DNA from 2 places in the Clostridium sp. CM038 genome. Region 1 is predicted to be linked to the other one. Evidence: riboswitches for the same ligand, from Rfam matches in the RefSeq annotation. Region 1 holds a riboswitch; the other holds the start of a gene.
What was found. A riboswitch is a leader RNA that binds a small molecule or an ion and turns the genes downstream of it on or off. The one in region 1 is predicted to bind cobalamin.
Positions count from the first base shown of each region.

Region 2: linked by a shared signal. The riboswitch ahead of cobU (bifunctional adenosylcobinamide kinase/adenosylcobinamide-phosphate guanylyltransferase) and the one ahead of cbiQ (cobalt ECF transporter T component CbiQ) in region 1 are both predicted to bind cobalamin.

Region 1 covers NZ_CM143651.1:501,861-507,631, forward strand. Annotated here, with positions in the region: gene ACWJKS_RS02265 (class I SAM-dependent methyltransferase) at 1-32, shown strand, start outside; gene ACWJKS_RS02270 (CidA/LrgA family protein) at 101-454, shown strand; gene ACWJKS_RS02275 (LrgB family protein) at 447-1,151, shown strand; gene ACWJKS_RS02280 (hypothetical protein) at 1,236-1,799, shown strand; gene sigG (RNA polymerase sporulation sigma factor SigG) at 1,976-2,749, shown strand; cobalamin riboswitch at 2,919-3,092, shown strand; gene cbiQ (cobalt ECF transporter T component CbiQ) at 3,469-4,317, shown strand; gene ACWJKS_RS02295 (energy-coupling factor ABC transporter ATP-binding protein) at 4,330-5,157, shown strand; gene ACWJKS_RS02300 (energy-coupling factor ABC transporter permease) at 5,221-5,771, shown strand, end outside.
Region 2 covers NZ_CM143651.1:1,598,656-1,604,426, forward strand. Annotated here, with positions in the region: gene ACWJKS_RS07280 (penicillin-binding transpeptidase domain-containing protein) at 1-665, shown strand, start outside; gene ACWJKS_RS07285 (IS30 family transposase) at 791-1,852, shown strand; cobalamin riboswitch at 1,976-2,156, shown strand; gene cobU (bifunctional adenosylcobinamide kinase/adenosylcobinamide-phosphate guanylyltransferase) at 2,319-2,879, shown strand; gene ACWJKS_RS07295 (ABC transporter substrate-binding protein) at 2,914-3,861, shown strand; gene ACWJKS_RS07300 (FecCD family ABC transporter permease) at 3,878-4,930, shown strand; gene ACWJKS_RS07305 (ABC transporter ATP-binding protein) at 4,931-5,695, shown strand.

The DNA of each region.
Region 1 (5,771 bases):
TGCCTTTGACAAGAGATTACATATATAAATAGGTAAGAATTTTATGCTTTAATAAGAAAATTACACAAATGACAACATTTTATAATAAGTAGGTGAAACAATGAAGTACTTAAGACAATTAATGATTATTTTGATTCCGTATATTATTGGAACTATATTGCAACTTATGTTTAAATTACCGATTCCGGGAGCGGTTATTGGACTTATTTTACTGTTTTTGGGGTTGCAAATAGGTATAGTTAAGGTTGAAATGATAGAAGAAGTTTGTGAGTTCCTTTTATCAAATATGTCTTTTTTCTTTATTCCTGCTGGAGTAGGTCTAATGACAGCATTTGGTGTGTTAAAAGGAAAATGGATACCATTTATCGTTATAGTTGTTCTTTCCACATGTTTAGTTTGGATTGTAACAGCACTCGTAGTTAAATTTTTAAGGAAAGGACGTTTATATGAATGATTTAATTACTTCACCAGTTTTTGGTGTAATAATATCCCTTATTGCTTATGAAATTGGGATTTACATAAAGAAGAAAGGCAGACTTTCAATTTTTAATCCACTTTTGATAGCCATTATTATATTAATATTTTTTTTGACAAAGCTACATATTAAATATGAAGACTACAATAACGGAGGTAAAATAATTTCATTTTTTTTATTTCCTGCCACAGTGGCATTAGCTTTGCCTATGTATAAGAAATTCTCTTTATTTAAAAAAAATGCTATACCAATACTTATAGGGATTTTGAGTGGTGCGATTTCTGGTATTGTATGTGTAGTATTCCTTTCGAAATTATTTGGAATTTCCGATGTACTTATTGAATCTTTAATACCTAAGTCTATAACAACACCTATAGGAATAGCATTGTCAAATCAGTTAGGGGGACTTTCCTCAATTACAGTTGTAGCTATAATAATGACAGGTGTTGTAGGCTCAATTGTCGGACCGTTTTTATATAAAATTTTAAAAGTTAATGATAAAGTTGCCTTAGGGATTGCTATGGGAGCATCTTCTCATGCGCTGGGAACAGCGAGGGCTATGGAAATAGGAGAAACTGAGGGAGCCATGAGTGGCATAACTATGGCTATTTCAGGAATTGTAGCTGTCCTTTTATATCCTCTTTTATGGAATATGTTTCTTGAAATTTTAAAATAATTTCTTGGAATACGCTATATTTTGGCTCCGATTAAATTAAGTTTATATATGTAGTGTATGTATTATTAAGGAGGTTTTTTCATTATGAAAAAAAATGAGATCAAAGGTCAACTAAATAAATTAATTGATTCAATAGACAATTTATTATCTGATGAAAAAGAGCAAAAACTAAGGAGTAAATTGGGAAAAGAAATAAGAAAATATATTTTTACAGATGAAATAGTTAAAAAACTTAATGAAAGTGATTTTTCAGGATTGGTTGAGCAAGAAGAAGAAATAGAGATGCTTTTTTCTATGATATTTCCTGTTTTCATTGAGAAAGATGATGTTTTCTTTAGGCTGTATAAGCATAAAATTGAAGTTGATTTATCAGATGAAATGAGTGATAGATATATTTACATATTTTCTGATGGGAGACTTATATCAGGTTTATTTGAATGTTTCAAGCTTTATGATGATGAATATATTTATGGAATAAAAAAAATAATAAATATTATTCCAAGGCTTAGAGAAACTGTAAAAGAGGAATTAGTAAACCTGGATAAAAGTGAAAAATTTAATAAACAAAAAATAGGTGATTTTAAGAATAGAGAAATAGTAGCTAAAAAGAATTTTAATGAATTAATAGATAGCTTAAATAAGTTTTAGTAATATGTAGGAATGTTATGGGCGGGATTAAAGAAATTGTGATGCAATTTTGATGAATCTATTATTAAGATTAAAATAAAAACACCCTTTCAGATGTTAAAGGTTGTCTGTAGTATAAAAAGCAAACCATAAGGACATAATTTAGAAGCAATTACTCTGAAGGGAATGATGACCTTATGGTATTCAATAAAGTAGAAATATGTGGTGTAGATACTTCAAAATTACCCGTACTAAAAGAAAAAGAAATGAAAGAGCTACTATTTAGGATACAAAATGGTGAGTATGAGTGTAGAGAAAAATTTATTAAAGGAAATTTAAGATTGGTTTTAAGTGTGATAAAGCACTTTAATAACCGAGGAGAAAACGTAGATGATTTATTTCAAGTAGGCTGTATTGGTTTAATGAAGTCCATTGATAATTTTGATCTAAGTCTAAATGTTAGATTTTCAACATATGCAGTTCCTATGATTATTGGGGAAATAAGAAGATATTTAAGAGATAATAACTCAATAAGAGTTAGTAGATCATTAAGGGATATTGCATATAAAGCATTACAAGTTAGGGACAGATTGGTGAATCAAGACAACAAAGAGCCTACTGTAGCTGAAATAGCAAAAGAATTAGAATTACCAAGGGAAGATGTAGTATTTGCTTTAGATGCTATACAAAATCCTGTATCTTTATTTGAACCAATTTATCACGCTGGTGGAGATGAAATTTATGTAATGGATCAAATAAGTGACACCAAAAATTTAGATGATAATTGGCTTGAAAATATATCGATTAAAGAGGCAATGAAAAAATTAAATGTTAGAGAAAAGTTAATCTTAAATTTAAGGTTCTTCGGTGGAAGAACTCAAATGGAAGTAGCAGGTGAAATAGGTATATCCCAAGCACAAGTTTCTAGACTGGAAAAAACTGCATTAAAGCACATGAGAAAGTACGTATAGGGTCCCCTAGTGGGTCCCTTTTTTTACTGTAGCATTTATTTGAGAATATAGTATAATGTATTATTTTGTGAAAACTTGAAAAATATTATCTTTTTACAACTAAAGTAGTTGATTTTTTGTAATAATAAGGCTACTATGTAATGAGTACATGTGTGAAAAAACTATAAAAATTAAATAATAAAATATAGGTTTAAATTAATTAAAAGGGAATCAGGTTAAAATCCTGAACTATCTCGTAGCTGTAATAGATGAATTTAAGTGCATTATGCCACTCGAAAACGGGGAAGGCGCGCTTAAATAATGATTCTTGAGTCAGAATACCTGCCCATATTTTCGCACTACAAACTCTACGAGTGATAGAGAGGGCTTTATAATGAAAATTTGTTTGTTGATTTTATATGATTAAGCATATTTTTGAATCGTTTCCTTCTAACGCTTTAGTTAGAAGGATTTTTGTTTTGTAGACAGGCCTATACTACGAATTGTCAAAACGAACCTAAACATCATTAGGCAGAATATCATCGTTTTCGCCGGGTGCTTCAATGCGATTATAGTTACATTATCTGGCCTTGCATTTTTAAATCAGATTGTAGGTGTAATTGTTTACTATGCTTCATCTATTTTTATTATTCTAAAATCTCCCAGAATGCTGCCATGGGGTGAAAATTCAAAGGAGATGTGAAATGGGAAAAATTATTATTTTATGTGCCATTTTTCTAATGGTGGGCTTTTTCTTAAAATGGAAAAAAAAGGATGGGACACATCATCATCACCATGTAACCGGACATAAACACGGCGAAGGGTTTTCAATTGATTTTTATGCTTATACTTCTAAAATCAGAGACTGGAATGCTACTTTTAAAGTATCTCTTTCTGTTTTGATATTGATTCTTTGTATTGTATTGGAAAACCCCTATGTGTCTGTTGTGGTCATTATTGCAATGGCCTATCTGACCATTGTAAAAGGAGAGCTTCCAGTAAACGAATACTTGTCAATACTGGCGATTCCAATCATCTTTATCCTCCTTGGCACTTTTACAATTGCTATTGATTTTTCAAAGCAGCCGATGGGGCAGTATAACTTGTATCTTGGCTTCTGCTATGTGTTTACTTCTCAGGCAAAGCTTAAGGAAGTGGCTTTTTTGATTCTGAAAGTTTTTGCAGCTATAAGTGCCCTACAAATGATGACACTGTCAACTCCATCCTCCGAGATTATATATGTGCTTCGAAAAGCACATGTTCCAAAGCTTATTGTAGAGCTGATGAACCTCATTTACCGTTATATTTTCATTTTAATGGATGTCTATACTAAAATGAAAAATTCCGCAGAATCTCGTCAGGGCTACTGTGATTTTAAGACTTCCTGCTATACATTTGGAAGCATTGCAAGCAATATGCTGGTTATTTCGCTTAAAAAGGCAAACGATTATTATGATGCCATGGAGGCCAGATGCTATGATGGGGATCTTATATTTTTGGAGGAAGATAAAAAGGTAGAGACAATACAGATTGCCTCTGCAGTAGTATTTATAATTTTTTTGATCCTGATATGGGGCGTTACAAGATAGAAAGGAGCTATTATGGGGAAATCAATATTAAAGGTCGAAGATCTATACTACGTCTACGGGAATGGAAAGTCTGCATTGGACGGTGTAAGCGTGGATATCTATGAAGGTGAGAAAATCGCTGTCATTGGTTCCAATGGATCCGGAAAATCTACATTTTTCTTGAATATAAACGGTGTATTTACACCTGAACAGGGAAAAATCATTTACCGGGGTACTGTCGTTAATAAAAAGAATTTAAAAGGACTTCGAAAAAATATCGGAATTGTATTTCAAGATGCGGACAATCAAATAATCGCATCTACAGTTAGGGCAGAAGTTGGATTCGGGCCGATGAATTTAAAGCTTCCAAAAGAGGAAGTACTAAAGCGAGTTGAGGAAGCACTGGCATACATGAACATATCAGATTTCAAGGATCGTCCGCCACACTATTTGAGTGGCGGTGAAAAGAAGCGCGTCACCATTGCGGGCATCATTGCTATGAAATCAGAAATCATTATCTTTGATGAACCGACTGCATCATTGGATCCTTTAAATGCACTGATACTAGAAGAAGTTTTGGCCAAGCTTGGTTCGGAGGGCAAGACAATGCTCATTTCCACCCATGATGTAGATTTCGCATATCGATGGGCGGAGCGAGTCCTTGTATTCTGTGAAGGGAAAATTATCGCAGATGGAACACCTTTAGAAATTTTCCAAAACACAGAAATTTTAAAACAGGCAAATTTAAAACAGCCAACAGTGCTTGAGATATATGAATTGCTTGTAGAAAAACATCTGCTGGAAGATACTAGTGCCTATCCGAAAAGTACGCAAGAATTCAAGGAAATGCTTGAAAGATAGTTGGGTTTTCTAGGCGTTTCAGCTTAGATTAATATAAATTAAAAACAATAGAGGAGGAAAAAAATGAATCAGAAAGAAAAGAAAATTATCTTTATTGCGATTGCTTTCGCATTAATTTTCGGGGTAGCCCCGGTAGCAAATGCAATGCACATCATGGAAGGATACCTTCCACCAAAATTCTGTATTATATGGGGTGTTATATGCGTTCCATTCTTAGTAGCAGGTTACTTATCAATTAAGAAAACATTGGCTAAGAACCGTAAATCCATCACTATTCTTGCTATGTCAGGTGCATTCATTTTTGTGCTTTCATCTTTAAAGATTCCGTCAGTAACAGGAAGTTGCTCACATATGACTGGTACCGGACTTGGTGCAATCCTATTCGGACCAATGGCAGTCAGCATCCTGGGGATTATTGTACTACTTTTTCAGTCAATTTTGCTTGCTCATGGCGGACTGACCACTCTTGGTGCTAATACGTTTTCTATGGCTATTGCAGGACCGCTTGTTACTTATGTAATCTACAAATTATGCCAGAAGCTCAAAGTCAATAAATATGTAGGTATTTTTCTGGCAGCATCAATCGGTGACTTATTAACCTATTGTGTAACAAG
Region 2 (5,771 bases), 1.1 Mb from region 1:
CGAGAGAGTCAGTGAATTTACAGGATGCATTTGTATACTCTGATAACATATATTTCGCAAAGGCAGCTCTTAATATAGGTAAAGAGGAATTTATAAAAGGATGCAACAATTTTGGAATAGGTCAAAAACTTCCAATAGATTATCCAATAGCAAATTCACAAGTAGCCAATGGCAACAACATTAAGAATGATGTAGCATTAGCAGATACTGGTTATGGTCAAGGGGAGGTCCTTATGAGCCCACTTCACCTTGCACTATCGTATAGCGCAGTTGTTAACGATGGAAATATTATGTCTCCAACTTTAGAAAGTTTGAATGAAAAGGTAAAGGCTAAGGTATGGAAAGCTAATGCAATTTCCGCGGATAATATAAAATTTGTAAAAGATGGTCTCACTGGAGTTATCGATAACCCAAATGGTACAGGTCATGCGGCAAGAGTTGATGGGCAAGCTCTCGCGGGTAAAACTGGAACAGCGGAACTTAAGAAAGATGACAAGGATAAAGCTGCAGAAGAAAATGGATGGTTTATATGTATGGATACAGTTAATCCTAAAATAGTAGTATCAATGTTAATGGAAAACGTTAAAGAGAAAGGTGGAAGTCACCATGTGGTACCTATTGTAAAAGGAGTAATGGAATATTACTTAAATAAAACACTGAAATAGCGTTAGAAAGTAGGTAGGGTAAGTTGTAAAATGAAATGACCATAGAACAAAAAATAAAGACTCAAGAGAAAAAATCTTGTACAATGTTAAGTGACTAAACCAACACAAGTACAGGAGGATTTCAAATGAGTCAATCAAATTTTATCACAGAGAACAAAAAAGGTAAACACCTAACATATGAGGATCGTATAAAGATAGAGACATTATACAAAATGGGGCTAAATTCAAGCTGTATTGCGGAGCAAATAGGTGGACGTTCAGAGCGTACAATAAGGCGTGAAATTGCTAAAGGAATAGTAGAATTATTGAATAGTGATTTAACCACTCGAATGGAATATAGCGCAGAAATTGGGCAGTCAGAACATGACAGACAAGGCACAGCAAAAGGGCCTGCATTGAAAATAGGGAAAGATCACAAATTGGTGAAGTACTTAGAAAAAGCCATTGGTAAATATGGCGAATCTCCGTATGCAGCTATTCAAAATATAACAAATAAAGATCTACAATTCGAAACAACTATTTGCTTCAAAACTGTGTATAACTATTTGGATAATAATTTATTCTTAAACATAAGTAACAAAGATCTGCCTGTTAAAAAGAATGCCAAAAAGAGAAACTATAAAAAAATAAGGCCGGCGTATAACAATACCAAAGGAACAAGTATATCAGAAAGACCTACAGCGGTAGCTGCACGTGATGAGATAGGGCACTGGGAAATGGACACCGTAGTAGGAAAGCAGGGTACGAAGACTGTATTAATGGTATTAAGCGAAAGAGTAACTCGCAAGGAGTTAATCTTTAAAATACCTTCTAAATCACAGGTCGCTGTTGTGAAGGAATTGGACAAATTGGAGCGTAAAATGGGAATGGCATTCTCAAAAACATTTAAAACAATCACCTGTGATAACGGCTGTGAGAACCTTGATTTCGAGGGTATTGAGACCTCAGTAAGGAATAAACGAAAGAGAACTAAAGTATATTATGCCCATCCATATAGTTCATGGGAACGAGGCACAAACGAGAATATCAATAAAATGATACGACGATTTATCCCAAAAGGTGTGGATATTTCAGCATTCTCTAAAAAACAAATTATGCAAATACAGCACTGGATCAACAATTATCCAAGAAGGATTTTTAACGGTCTATCTGCTAATATGATGGAACGGAAAACCATTACAACTTAACATTATATTTTTCTTGAAAATTTCGGACATTTTATATTGCAATCTACATTAGAAAGTAGGTAGAATGATTTACATTGCTTTAATATTTTTTTGATGTTACAATAAAAATAGTCAACTTAATAAAAATTAAATATTGTTTTAGGTGCCCTGTAACAGGGGTTAAAAGGGAAAGTGATTATAAAACCACTGCAGCCCACCGCTACTGTATTAGAGGATGAAATCCAAAGAACCATTGGGAAACTGAGAAGGTTGGAGAGTAAGATGATGCTAAAGCCAGTAAACCTGCCTATTGCTTGAAATTTTAGTCTTCGGAGGGAGGATGAAAAATGCGTGATTTAACAATAATATTGGGTTATCCAATATGTGAAAAATTTAATTGCATTATTCCACATCCTTGAGATGTGGTTTTTTTATTTTCTGATTTTTTTACATTAGAGTATATCATTAAAATAATAAGGAGCATACTATGAAAAAAATTATACTTATAACAGGTGGAGCAAGGAGTGGGAAAAGTACATATGCTGAGAAGCTAGCCAAAGAAGAGAAGGGCAACGTACTTTATATTGCAACTTCAATTCCGTTTGATGATGAAATGAAGGACAGAGTAAAAAAACATAAAGAAAGAAGACCAGCTAATTGGTATACCTTTGAAGGCTATAAGAATTTAAAACAGGTATTCTATAACGAAGAAATGCAGTTTGATACGATTTTATTAGATTGTATTACAATAATGACTACAAATCTTATGTTTGATGAAGCGGGGGATAATTTCGATGATCTTAATAATCAAGCTATAAGCGCAATGGAAAAAGGGATTTTACAAGAGGTAGCAGTATTTCTTGACGAAGCAGAAAAAAACTTAAAAACAATAATTCTTGTAACTAACGAAATTGGCTCTGGAATTGTACCAGAATACAAGATGGCAAGGGTTTTTAGAGATATTGCGGGTAGAGTTAATCAGTATATTGCATCAAGGGCTCAGGAAGTTCACATGGTGGTTTGTGGTATCCCAATTAAAATTAAATAAGTAATTAAAAAAATAAAATTTATGGAGGCAACTTATGTTTAAAAGAAAAGGTATAATAAGTCTAGTTTTAGCTGTTTTTGTTTGTGTTGTATTTAGCGCGTGTGGCAGCAAAGGTGAGAATAAAGGGTCTCTTAATACTACTAAAAAGGAAACTAACGCTGTAGTATATCCGCTAAAGGTAGTTGACTCATATAATAGAACGGTTATCATTGAAAAAGAACCTAAAAGAATTATTACAATTGCACCAAATATAACAGAGGGAATATATGCACTTGGTAAAGGAAGCAGTGTAGTTGGTAGAAGTGATTACGATGATTACCCAGCTCAGGCCCTTAAGGTTACATCTGTTGGTGACTTATTGCAACCAAGTGTAGAGAAAATTGTTGAATTAAAACCTGATGTAGTTATTGTATCAGCTCTTTTTGATAAGGCTATTATTAAAAAATTAGAGGCTCTTAATGTAAAGGTTGTAGCGCTTGGTGGTGAAGAAAATTTTAATGGTGTGTATGACACAATGTCAAAACTTGGTCAGGTTGTAAATGCTAGTGGGGAAGCCCAGACAATAATATCAGATATGAAAAGGAAAGTTGCAGAAATAACTGATAAGGTTAAGGATGCTAAGAAGCCAACAGTGTACTATGTAGCAGGATTTGGCAAGAGTGGTGATTTTACAGCAGGAAAAGATACATTTATAGGTAGTATGATAGACATTGCTGGCGGAAAAAATGCTGCGGGCGACGTAGTTGGTTGGAACTACAGTGTAGAAAAGCTTGTAGAAAAGAATCCTGATGTGCTAATTTGTTCAAAGCTCTATGATTCAAAAAAAGGTATAAAAGCTACCAATGGTTACAAAGATTTGAATGCAGTTAAGAACGGCAAATTATTGGAGATTGATGAAAACATTATTGTTAGGCAGGGACCGAGACTTGCAGAAGGACTTGAAGCAATTGCTAAACTAGTTCATCCTGAACTTTTTAAATAAAAGGGGTTAAATAACCATGACGTTTATAGAAAATAAGAGTTATTATCGACGAGTTTTTGCAGTAGGGGTATTTTTACTCCTAATTGTAATGATTGTAGCAACAAATTTTGGGGTAGCAGATATTTCTTTAAAACAGACAGCCCTAATTATTATAAGCAAAATTCCAATATTAAATAACAGTGTATCCTTAGATGGAATTAATCCTACATCTGCAATCATATTGGTAAAGTTAAGACTTCCTAGAATCATTTTATCCTGTTTAGTAGGAGCAGCACTTTCAGTGGTTGGTACCTCTTTTCAGGGTATTTTCAAAAATCCAATGGCAGATCCATTTATTCTCGGAGTTTCATCAGGGGCTGCACTTGGGGCCACTATAACCATGGTTTTTCTTAATGAAATCAATTTTTTAGGGATGAGCATGGTGGCATTCAATGCTTTTGTAGGTGCTATAATAACTACTTTTCTGGTTTATAATATTGCGAGAGTCGGTACTAAAGTTCCAGTTACCACACTTTTACTATCGGGTGTTGCCATAAATTATTTATTATCATCCATTATTTCATTAATGATGACCTTTAATAGAGATAATATTGAAAAAATAGTTATGTGGACGATGGGAAGTTTTTCAACAGCTGGATATCACGAGGTAATTTTACTGTTTATAATAGTAGTTCCCTCAATTTTATTTATTTTTACATTTTCAAGAGATCTGAATATCATGGTTCTTGGAGAAGAGAGTGCTAGAAGTCTTGGTGTAGATGTAAATGGATTAAAAAAGTATATACTTTTAATAAGTACTTTGATGGTGGCAGCAGTCGTATCTGTAAGTGGAATAATTGGATTTGTAGGTCTTATAGTGCCGCACTCTATTAGAATGATTTTTGGACCAGATAATAGGGTGGTTATACCATTTTCTGCACTTGGGGGAGCTATATTTTTAATAATTTGCGATACGCTTGCAAGAGCAGTAGTGCCTCCATCAGAAATACCAGTAGGAATTATTACTTCAATTTTTGGAGTTCCATTTTTTATATATTTATTATATAGAACAAAGAAGAAGGCGATGTAATTGATAGAGATAAATAACGTAAGTTTTTCCTTTGAACAGGAAGTATTAAAGGATATTAGTATAAACATAGAAAGAGGAAAATTTCACACTATTCTAGGTCCAAATGGTTCAGGTAAAACTACACTTCTAAGGATATTATCAAAATCACTGCAACCTGAAAAAGGTGAAGTTTTTATTGATGAAAAGGACTTAGCCCAAATGAAATCAAAGGTTTTAGCAAAGAAAATAGCAGTGGTACCGCAAAGCACAGAAATCGAATTCGATATTTCAGTACAAGATATAGTTCTTATGGGAAGAACGCCTCATATTTCTAGATTCTGCTCAGAAAGTGAAAAAGATATGGAAATAGCTATAAAAGCTATGAAAATGACAAACACTTGGGGTCTTAGAAATAAAAGCATAAATGCATTAAGTGGCGGAGAAAGACAACGAGTGGTAGTGGCAAGAGCGATTGCCCAAGAAACAGGAATAATTCTTTTAGATGAGCCTATTTCTCACCTAGACATTCATCATCAAATTGAAATGATGAATCAATTAAAACAATTAAATGAAAATAAAAACATAACAATTATTGCTGTGCTACATGATTTGAACATAGCGGCTGCATATGGCAATCATATGATACTAATGCATGATTGCTTAGTTTACAAAGATGGAACTCCAGAGGAAGTATTAACAGAAGATATAATTAAAGAGGTTTACGGATTAGATGTATATATAACTAAAAATCCTAAAACGGGTAAAACTTTTATTATGCCATTTTAGTAGCAAGGGTAATCCTTTGCTACATTTATTTTTTTGAAACAATATGGGAAAAGAGATATAATGGAGGAAGGGGGAT